3 regions of the Mesorhizobium sp. ISC11 genome follow, and region 2 is predicted to be linked to each of the others. Evidence: riboswitches for the same ligand, from Rfam matches in the RefSeq annotation. Region 2 holds a riboswitch; each other region holds the start of a gene.
The links. Region 2 has a riboswitch for thiamine pyrophosphate ahead of RPF88_RS03060 (YkoF family thiamine/hydroxymethylpyrimidine-binding protein). Riboswitches for the same ligand answer to the same signal wherever they lie in the genome.
Positions count from the first base shown of each region.

Region 1: it holds a riboswitch for thiamine pyrophosphate, as region 2 does, so the genes downstream of both, thiC (phosphomethylpyrimidine synthase ThiC) here and RPF88_RS03060 (YkoF family thiamine/hydroxymethylpyrimidine-binding protein) in region 2, are expected to answer to the same signal.
Region 3: it holds a riboswitch for thiamine pyrophosphate, as region 2 does, so the genes downstream of both, thiB (thiamine ABC transporter substrate binding subunit) here and RPF88_RS03060 (YkoF family thiamine/hydroxymethylpyrimidine-binding protein) in region 2, are expected to answer to the same signal.

Region 1 is NZ_JAVSPW010000001.1:5,105,959-5,109,225, reverse strand. It holds gene RPF88_RS24765 (metallophosphoesterase family protein) at 1-766, opposite strand, end outside; gene RPF88_RS24760 (hypothetical protein) at 1,258-1,521, shown strand; TPP riboswitch at 1,839-1,955, shown strand; gene thiC (phosphomethylpyrimidine synthase ThiC) at 2,059-3,267, shown strand, end outside.
Region 2 is NZ_JAVSPW010000001.1:579,495-582,761, forward strand. It holds gene msrA (peptide-methionine (S)-S-oxide reductase MsrA) at 24-542, shown strand; gene RPF88_RS03055 (hypothetical protein) at 612-929, opposite strand; TPP riboswitch at 1,113-1,226, shown strand; gene RPF88_RS03060 (YkoF family thiamine/hydroxymethylpyrimidine-binding protein) at 1,217-1,825, shown strand; gene RPF88_RS03065 (ABC transporter permease) at 1,918-2,679, shown strand; gene RPF88_RS03070 (ABC transporter ATP-binding protein) at 2,676-3,267, shown strand, end outside.
Region 3 is NZ_JAVSPW010000001.1:5,540,219-5,543,485, forward strand. It holds gene RPF88_RS26750 (ABC-F family ATP-binding cassette domain-containing protein) at 1-598, opposite strand, end outside; gene RPF88_RS26755 (thiamine diphosphokinase) at 600-1,259, opposite strand; TPP riboswitch at 1,347-1,461, shown strand; gene thiB (thiamine ABC transporter substrate binding subunit) at 1,505-2,503, shown strand; gene thiP (thiamine/thiamine pyrophosphate ABC transporter permease) at 2,512-3,267, shown strand, end outside.

The DNA.
Region 1 (3,267 bases), 4.5 Mb from region 2:
GATTGTGATGGCCGATTATGATGCCGTAACGCATGTCGGGCTGCTGGAGCAATTCCTGTAGGCCTGCAAGCATCTCACGCGAGATGTATGGCGTGTCCATCTGACCGTAATACTCGTCGTCGGACGCCTCCTTGTCTGGATCGCTGGGAGGTGTCGCGGGCGAATGTCCCGAGATGTCCGGCGAGCCGAGATCTACAGGCTCTGTAGAAGGACTGAGTGCCTCGAGACGATCACGAAGGAACGCGGGAAGGTTTTGAAGCTCCCAACTGCCTATCGCTGTGTTGACGAGGATGAAGTTTGCGCCTGCGGATCCTGTCGGAAGTCTGAAGTGCACGGGTTGGTCCACGGGAACGGTCTGCCAACCCAAGCGGGCGGCTAAACTCGCCATTTCGCTGAATTTCTCAGTCGGTCCAAGTTCGCGCGCGTCATCACGGTTCACATCGTGATTTCCCGGTACGAATATCAACGGAAGCGCCTTTGAACTGCGTCCCTGTGCGCGGCAGAGCAACGTGAAATGCTGGAATGCCGAAGCAATGAAGGTCTTGTCGCCACGGCTCGTGAAATCCCCCATGAAGGCGATCGAATCCAAGGGCTTCGAAGTCGTCAGCCGCCGAAGTTTCGTCAAGACGGCACGCAGCGAAGACGCGCGTAGCTTCTGCGTTATTTTCGGAGCGAACTTGCTATCCTTGGCATCGATGTTGCTAGAGGAAGGATGCCAGTCCGGATAGTGAATATCGCCTACTTGAAGGATTCGCACCCGCCGCATAACTCGCCCCCCTGCCGAGAGCCATAGACTAATCCGTTCGCTTTTGCCAAGCGCGAACGATCATCCGCAGTGTCCTTAACGAGGTAGCCTGCACTTTTCGAGAATTGCCACGGCGGCTATTTTTCGGCTGTGAAGCACACGAGACCCGTGACGTGAGACCCAGTTGCTCAATGCCCAGTTGCTCAATGAGCTTTCTTACGAATAAGGGAGAATTTCCGCGGCCGGACTATCTCTGAGCGAGCGTGCATGACTGCCAACGGAAGGTCTTGCACGCACCCTTGCGATCTTGAGCAATGGTCGCCATGACTTTCTTCTTGCAGGCTTTTGAGTGGCCCAGCCTGCGATCACCAGACCCCACCGATTCTAAAGAGCGTGGCAGATGGGATAGTCGAGGTTGCCCGTGCACAGTCACGCTCAGGGCTTGCGCCGCCCAGAGGACACGCTGAAAAGGCAGATTGGGGCGCAAGCACGCCATTCACGAGAGGTTCGACATGAAGACCATGCAAGAAAAAGACATTCCGGCATTCGTACAAGCAGTTGTGGACGCCGGCTGCAAAATTTGCGCGATTGGCAACTTGGGATACGTCTTTGGCGATGCTGATTTCACGCCAGCGCAACGGAGGGCCGTCGAGCCACAGCTGCGTAGGATTGCTGAAATCTACGGCGAACGCGATCATCTCATGAACGAGATAGCTGTATATCTGCGGTCGATCGGACGCCATGTCGAGGTTGAGCCGAAGACAGGTATTTCCTGATGGCCGTGATCGCGAGAAGCCGTCTTCCAACCTCTGAATCCTAAAGGAGGTGACCCCCAAGGCCGTTCGTCACCTTCGACCAGAATAACCACATCCGTGACCGCCTGAGCTACTTGGTCGATACGCGCACATGGCCAATACAGTTTCTCCATCCTTCACGAAGCGAATGAGGCTTTGGCCATTCAGCCCCGGTCTACGGGGCGTGACTTGTCCCCGATGCATGCGCGAGCTCTCCGCCCGGCTGGCCGCCGGTCGTCGCCACCGGCCGAAGGCGCCCGAATGCGCTTGACAAGATAGCGTCAGCCCGTTCAACCTAAGGCATTCACCAGGGGAGTCCCGGCAAGGGGCTGAGATACTGCTGGCTTTCGCGGCGCAGTGACCCGTTGAACCTGATCCAGTTCATACTGGCGTAGGGACGGTGCAAGCGCTTTGCGGGAGTTTACGCCCGAGGTCCTGTTGCAGCAGGTCTACAGAAGCGTCTTTTCATCCTTCCGGCACAGAACTGGGTCTCCAATGCATGAGCAAAGGAGCCTCACGATGAATGCCCTCACCCCCGCCGTATCGACGGGACCACTGCCCGCCTCGCGGAAAATCCACAAGCCCGGCGTCCTCTACCCGCAGATCAGGGTGCCGATGCGCGAGATTTCCGTCCATCCGACGGCCGGCGAACCGCCCGTCACCGTCTACGATCCGTCCGGCCCCTACACCGATCCATCAGTCGAAACCAGCATCGAAAAAGGCCTTGCCCGGCTTCGCCACGAATGGGTCACGGCGCGTGGCGATGTCGAAGCCTATGACGGCCGCCACGTCCGGCCGGAAGACAATGGATTCGCCACCGGCGAGCGCCTGACACCGGAATTTCCGATACGCAATCGGCCGCTCAAGGCCAAGCAGGGCAAGGCGGTGACCCAACTTGCCTATGCGCGCGCCGGCATCATCACGCCAGAAATGGAGTTCGTAGCCATCCGCGAGAATCTCGGCCGCGAGGTGATGCGCGGCAAGCTGCAACGCGACGGCGAAGCCTTCGGCGCGGCGATCCCAGATTTCGTCACACCCGAATTCGTGCGCGACGAGGTGGCGCGCGGGCGCGCAATCATTCCCGCCAACATCAATCATCCCGAGAGCGAGCCGATGATCATCGGTCGCAATTTTCTGGTCAAGATCAACGCCAACATCGGTAACTCGGCTGTCACATCGTCGATGGCCGAAGAGGTCGAAAAAATGGTCTGGGCTATCCGCTGGGGCGCGGACACGGTGATGGACCTGTCGACCGGCCGCAACATCCACAACATCCGCGACTGGATCGTGCGCAATGCGCCGGTGCCGATCGGTACGGTGCCGCTCTATCAGGCGCTGGAAAAGGTCAACGGCATCGCCGAGGATCTGAACTGGGAGGTCTACCGCGACACGCTGATCGAGCAGGCCGAGCAAGGCGTCGACTATTTCACCATCCACGCCGGCGTGCGGCTGCACTACATCCCGCTGACCGTCGACCGGGTCACGGGCATCGTCTCGCGCGGCGGCTCGATCATGGCCAAATGGTGCCTGCACCATCACCGGGAGAGCTTCCTCTACGAGCATTTCGAGGAGATCTGCGACATCGCCAGAGCCTATGACGTCTCCTTCTCGCTCGGCGACGGCCTTCGTCCCGGTTCAATCGCCGATGCGAACGACGCGGCGCAATTCGCCGAACTGGAAACACTTGGAGAACTCACCAAGATTGCCTGGGCAAAGGACTGCCAGGTG
Region 2 (3,267 bases):
ACTTGCCTTTGAGGAGACGTGATATGGCGACTTCGACCGAACGCGCAGTCCTTGCCGGTGGCTGCTTCTGGGGTATGCAGGATTTGATACGGCGCTATCCCGGCGTCATTTCCACCCGTGTTGGCTACAGCGGCGGCGACGTGCCCAACGCCACCTACCGCAACCACGGCAGCCATGCCGAAGCCATCGAGATCAATTTCGATCCGGCCATCATAAGCTATCGCACGCTGCTGGAACGCTTTTTCCAGATCCACGATCCGACGACCCGCAACCGCCAGGGCAACGATGTCGGGACGAGTTATCGCTCGGCGATCTATTACACCAGCGACGAACAGAAGCGCATCGCCGAGGACACGATCGCCGATGTCGATGCCTCGGGCCTGTGGCCGGGCAAGGTCGTCACCGAAGTCGCACCCGTTGGCCCCTTCTGGGAAGCCGAGCCCGAGCATCAGGACTATCTGGAGAAATACCCCAACGGATACACCTGCCACTTCGTCAGGCCGGGGTGGAAGCTGCCGGTTCGGGAAAAAGCGGTGCCGTAGATACACTGATACGACAGGATTTGAGAAGCCGCGGAGCGCTCGCTCCGCGGCTTCTTTTCATTGCAATTCCTACTTGCCGCAATGGTTGTCGTTAACTGTCGGCGCGGTGGTGCCCGGCGACGTTCCACTGGCATCGGGCTGTGCGCCCTGCGGATGGGCAGGGCAATTTTCATCCGCGTTTGAATTCGTGGCGCCCGGTGCTACCGTCGTACTGTTGGTCGTGCCGGGGTCTACCGTGTTCGGCGAAGCCGGCGTATTTGGGTCGACGGTGACCGACTTGCCGCTGCCGCCGGATCCGTCGGTGCCGCTTGTGCCATTGCTCTGCGCCATGGCCGATGTCGCCAGGCCAATGGTGAGCGCCGAAGCTGCGAGGATTTTCATGAACATGGTTTGTCTCCATTGTCTGTGAACTCGTCGCGTAGCGACTGGTGGGACAACCTCGCGGCCTGGTGAAGGTTCCCGATAAATTCTCGCGCCGGCAGAGCCAACCGCTCCCGCCCTGGCGCAATGCTTTTGGCGCAGTGCGATAAAAAAACGGCTTTTCCTTCAACTCGAATGATGCTTTAAGGCGCACATCCACAGGGGTGCTCCGTACGGTCGGGGCTGAGACGGGGGCGGCAAGCCCACAGACCCTAGAAGCTGATCTGGGTAATACCAGCGGAGCGAGGCGGGCGATGTTTTCAGGCGCACAGATTTCCCTATATCCCATGACCGACGATTTCGTCGGTGTCATCCTTGGCGCGCTCGGTGCGCTCGATCCCTGGCGCGACAAACTCAGGATCGAGACCGACGACATCTCGACCTTGCTGGTCGGGCCGCCCGAAGTGCTGTTTCCTGCCATGCGCGACCTCTTCGTGGCGGCGGCACGCAGCGGCAAACATTGCGTGTTGTCGGCCACCATCTCGCGCGGCTGCCCTGGCGAGCCGGACGATCCGATCTGCCGCTCCGATGCGTTTGGCGGGCCCGTCGGTCCACTCGGCCCGCGCAAGGACGCGGCCATCGCGGCGGTGCGCAATGCTGCTGCCACCGGCCAGCCTGCGGCGGCGCAGTTCTCGCTCTATGTGATGGGCACAGACGACCACATGGACGAGATCTACGGCTGCATAGACTTTCTCAAGCAGTCCGGCGTCTATGAGCGCTCCAAACATTTCTGCACGAAACTGCGCGGTGATGCCGGTGCGATCTTTTCGGCGCTGGACGAGGCTTTCTGCCGTTTCGGACCAGGCGCTGGCCACGTAACCCTCGACGTCACGGTCTCGGCCAACAGCCCGTCGGCCGTCTGAAGCCGCGCGGCTCTCGCGGCCGTCAAAGGTTATCTCCCGTGGTCTCATCATCAGTCGCTTCGCGCCCGATCGCGAGCTTTCTCGTCAAGGCAATGCCGGCCATGATCTCGGCCGGTTTGCTCCTGCTGGCGTGGGAGCTTTATGCCACCTATTCCGGCATCAGGGCCACGATACTGCCGGCGCCGTCACGCGTCTTCGAGCAAGCGATGCTCAATCGCGAGGCGCTGGCCGACAATGCCGTTCCGACCATCCGTGCCACGCTTCTTGGCTTTGCCTGTTCGCTCAGCGCAGCCTTCGTGCTGTCGATGCTGGTCGACTTCTTCCAGCCGCTGCGGCGTGCGTTGTTTCCCGTCTTCATCGTCAGCCAGACCTTGCCGCTGGTGGCGATCGCGCCGCTGGTGGTGCTGTGGTTCGGCTTCGGGCTGGCGCCCAAGATCATGCTGGTGGCGCTGGTCACCTTCTTTCCGATGCTGGTCGCATTGGTCGAAGGCTATGAGGCGACCGAGGCCGAGATCGGGCAAATGCTGCGCGCCATGGGGGCAGGGCGCTGGCGCATCTTCCTGCTCGCGCGGCTGCCTTCGGCGCTGCCTTACTTCTTTGCCGGGTTGAGGATCTCCATCACCTATGCGGTGGTCGGCGCCATCTTCGCCGAGTATGCCGGTGCCGCAAAGGGACTGGGCATCTACATGCTCAACGCCAAAAACAATTTCCGTCCTGATCTGGTTCTTGCCGCCGTCGGTGTCAGCGCGGCGCTGACCCTTGTCCTGTTCGGGTTGACCGTGTTGCTGCAGCGTCTTGCCATGCCCTGGGAGCGAGCCGGCAGGGAAACTGCCGGGAAGGGGGCCTGGCGATGAGCCGGCTCGAACTGCGGCATGTGCACAAGGCGTTCGGTGGCCTCGACGTGCTGGCCGATATTTCGCTCAGCGTCGGCGCTGGTGAGTTCGTCTCGATCCTTGGACCCTCGGGTGCCGGCAAGTCGACGCTGTTCCAGCTTCTGACCGGCGCCGAGCATGGCGAGGGCGAGATGTTGTTCGACGGCGCGCGGCTCGACGACCACGGCAGGCACTTCGCCTTCATGCCGCAGCGCGACGCGCTGATGCCATGGCGGCGCATCCTCGACAACACGACGCTCGGGCTCGAAGTGCAAGGTATGAGGAGACAGGCGGCGCGGGCGCGCGTTGCGCCGTTGTTTGCCGAATTCGGGCTTGCCGGCTTCGAGCGGCATTTTCCCGCGCAGCTGTCCGGCGGCATGCGCCAGCGCGCGGCCTTGCTGCGCACCGTGGTGCAGGAGCGCGACATGCTCCTGCTCGACGAGCCTTTCGGCGCGCTCGATGCGCTGACCCGCACCGCCATGCAGCGCTGGCTCGAACAGATGTGGCGGCATCATCGCTGGACGGCGCTCTTGATCACCCATGACGTGCGCGAAGCCGTGTTCCTGTCCG
Region 3 (3,267 bases), 5.0 Mb from region 2:
CCTTGTCCAGCCTGCGGGTCTGGCCGCGATCGAGCCAGACCGTGGCGCGCGACACGCGTTCGAGGAAGCGGCGGTCGTGCGAGATGACGATCAGCGCCGAGGAGGTGCGGATGAGTTCTTCTTCCAGCCATTCGATGACCGAGAGGTCGAGATGGTTGGTCGGCTCATCGAGCAGCAGGATATCGGGCTCCGGCGCCATGACGCGGGCAAGGGCGGCGCGCCTCGCCTCGCCGCCCGACAGGTCGTTCGGACGTTCCTCACCCGACAGGCCGAGATGCTCCATCAGATAGCTGGCGCGGTAGGGATCGTCGGCGGGGCCAAGCCCGGCCTCGACATAGGCGCGGACAGTGGCAAAACCTTCCATGTCGGGCATCTGCGGCAAATAGCGGACGGTCGCCGAAGGCTGGCGAAACACTTCGCCGTCCTGCGGCTCGATCAGGCCGGCGGCGATCTTCAGCAGGGTCGACTTGCCGGACCCGTTGCGGCCGACCAGTGCGATCTTGTCGCCGGCCGAAGCCGTCAAGGCGGCGCCATCGAGCAGCGGCGTGCCGCCGAAGGTCAGTTTTATCCCGTCGAGGTTGAGAAGGGGCGGGGCCATGTCAGCTTTCAGGTAAGGGATAGGGATGAGCGAGCAGCATCGCGCGGCCATGGCCGAGCGCGATTTCGAGGCGGCCCCCGGTCTTGTCGGACTTGACCTCGTTGGAAATGGTCAGCGACGAACCGAACGCCACCTTGACGTGAGCGAGCGGCCATTTGGCGCCGGTGACGGTCAGGCCGTCGAGCTCGGAAAAGCCGAGCACCGAGAACAGCGTGCCGTCGGCATAGTCGAAGCCGGCCGTTCCGCGCAGCAGGGGGATGCCTTCCTGAGCGCCGCTGGTCAAAAGCACGTCCGTTCCCGCCTCCGCCAGCCGCAGGGCGAGCGACAGATGCAGAAAAGCGTGGTCGGCGCGCTTGCCGCCAAAGGCGCCGGCCAGCACCAGGCGGGTCGCGCCGCGCTCCAGTGCCGCGGCGACGGCAAGTTCGCCATCGGTCTGGTCCTTTTCCGCCGGGAAGGTCCGGCGCGGCACGGAAGCGAGATCGTCCGGCAGGTTGGCCGGCACCGAATCGAAATCACCCACCCACAGCTCCGGCACGAGACCCAGCAACCGCGCATGACCGATGCCGGCGTCGGCGGCGATGACGCGGGAGCCTTTGACCTGACGGTCGAGCCGTGGCGTACGGATGAGATCGCCGCCAAGCAGGATGGTGAATGTGCTCATATCGTGTGGCCCTTACCAGCCCGGCACGGGAAACGGAAGGCGGCAAACTCCCGCTTGCATGGCGGATCGGCCCGGCCTATGTGTCGAAACGCTCTAACGGGGTGCCGGACGCGATCTTCGCGGACCGGCTGAGAGGCAGTCTCGCCAACCCGCTGAACCTGATCCGGTTTGTACCGGCGGAGGGATTAGACGTTTCGGACAGTCCGACGCCTCAATTCCTTTCAATTCAAACGAAGGAGGCGCCGATGCGCACGCTTTTATACGCTCTTGTTTCAGCAACGGTCGTGGCCTTGTCCGGGCCCGCCTTGGCCAAGGACAAGCTCACCGTCTACACCTATGAGAGTTTCACCGCCGACTGGGGTCCGGGTCCCGTGGTGAAGAAGGAGTTCGAGGCCGAATGCGGCTGCGACGTCGACTTCGTCTCGGTCGCCGATGGCGTCGCGCTGCTCAACCGCGTCAGATTGGAAGGCGCATCGACCAAGGCCGATATCGTGCTTGGCCTGGATACCAATCTCACCGCCGATGCCAAGGCGTCAGGCTTGTTCGCGCCGCATGGCGCGGTGACGGATGTCAATGTGCCGGGCGGCTGGAGCGACGACACTTTTGTCCCCTTCGACTACGGCTATTTCGCTGTCGTCTACGACACGCAGAAGATGAAGACGCCGCCGAAGAGCCTGAAGGAGCTGATCGAAGGCAGTGCCAACGACAAGATCGTCATCCAGGATCCGCGCACCTCGACGCCAGGCCTCGGCCTGCTTCTTTGGGTCAAGTCGGTCTATGGCGACAAGGCACCCGAGGCCTGGGCCAAGCTCAAGGCCAAGGTGCTGACCGTGACGCCGGGCTGGAGCGAGGCCTATGGGCTGTTCACCAAGGGCGAGGCGCCGATGGTGCTGTCCTACACGACGTCGCCAGCCTACCACATGGTCGCCGAGAACACGGAGCGCTACCAGGCGGCCTCCTTCGAGGAGGGCGAGTATCTGCAGATCGAGGTGGCGGGTATCACCACGACAGGAGCCAAGAATCCGCTGGCGGCCAAGTTCATGGCCTTCATGACCGGGCCGAAATTCCAGGATGCCATCCCCGAGACCAACTGGATGTTCCCGGCAGGCAAGACCGACAAGCCGCTCAATTCGGCCTTCGACAAACTGGTCAAGCCAACGAAGACCTTGCTGTTCAGCCCGCAAGAGGTCTCTGCCAACCGCAAGGCCTGGGTCGATGAATGGCTGGCGGCGATGAGCAAGTAGGCAGCGCGATGGCGCCGGCGCATTCCACGGATTCCCGCGTCAGTGCCGGCATTGTAGCGCTCGCTGCAATCGCGCTGCTGATCGGCGGCGCGTTTGCCGGCCTGCTTTTCGAGGGCGCCCATGATTTCTCGGGCGCCTGGGCAGCCTTCGATCCCTATCTGCTTCGCGTCATTCGCTTCACGCTCTGGCAAGCGGTCCTGTCGACGCTGCTTTCGGTCATCCCGGGGCTGTTTGTGGCGCGCGCTCTGTCGCGGCATCCACGTTTCTTCGGCCGCGCCTTCATCCTGCAGATCTTCGCCGTGCCGTTGGCGCTGCCGGCCATCGTTGCAGCGCTCGGCATCCTGGCGCTTTATGGCCGTGCCGGCTACTTCGCCGGCGTGCTTGCCGTTATCGGCGGCGGAAGCTGGCCGGGCATCTATGGCCTGTCCGGCATTCTCGTCGCCCATGTCTTCTTCAACCTGCCGCTGGCGACGCGGCTGTTCCTCGAGGCGCTGCAGACCATACCGGCCGACCAATGGCGGCTGGCGAGCCAGCTCGGCATGGCGGCGCGGCCGGCGTTCCGGCTGATCGAATGGCCAACGCTGCGCGCCGCACTGCCCGGCGTCGCCGGGCTTGTGTTCATGCTCTGCATCACATCCTTCACGATCGTGCTGACGCTCGGCGGCGGGCCGGCCGCGACAACGCTTGAGGTCGGCATCTACCAGGCGCTGCGCTTCGATTTCGATCCCGCACGGGCCGTTGCACTGACGCTGCTGCAGATCGCC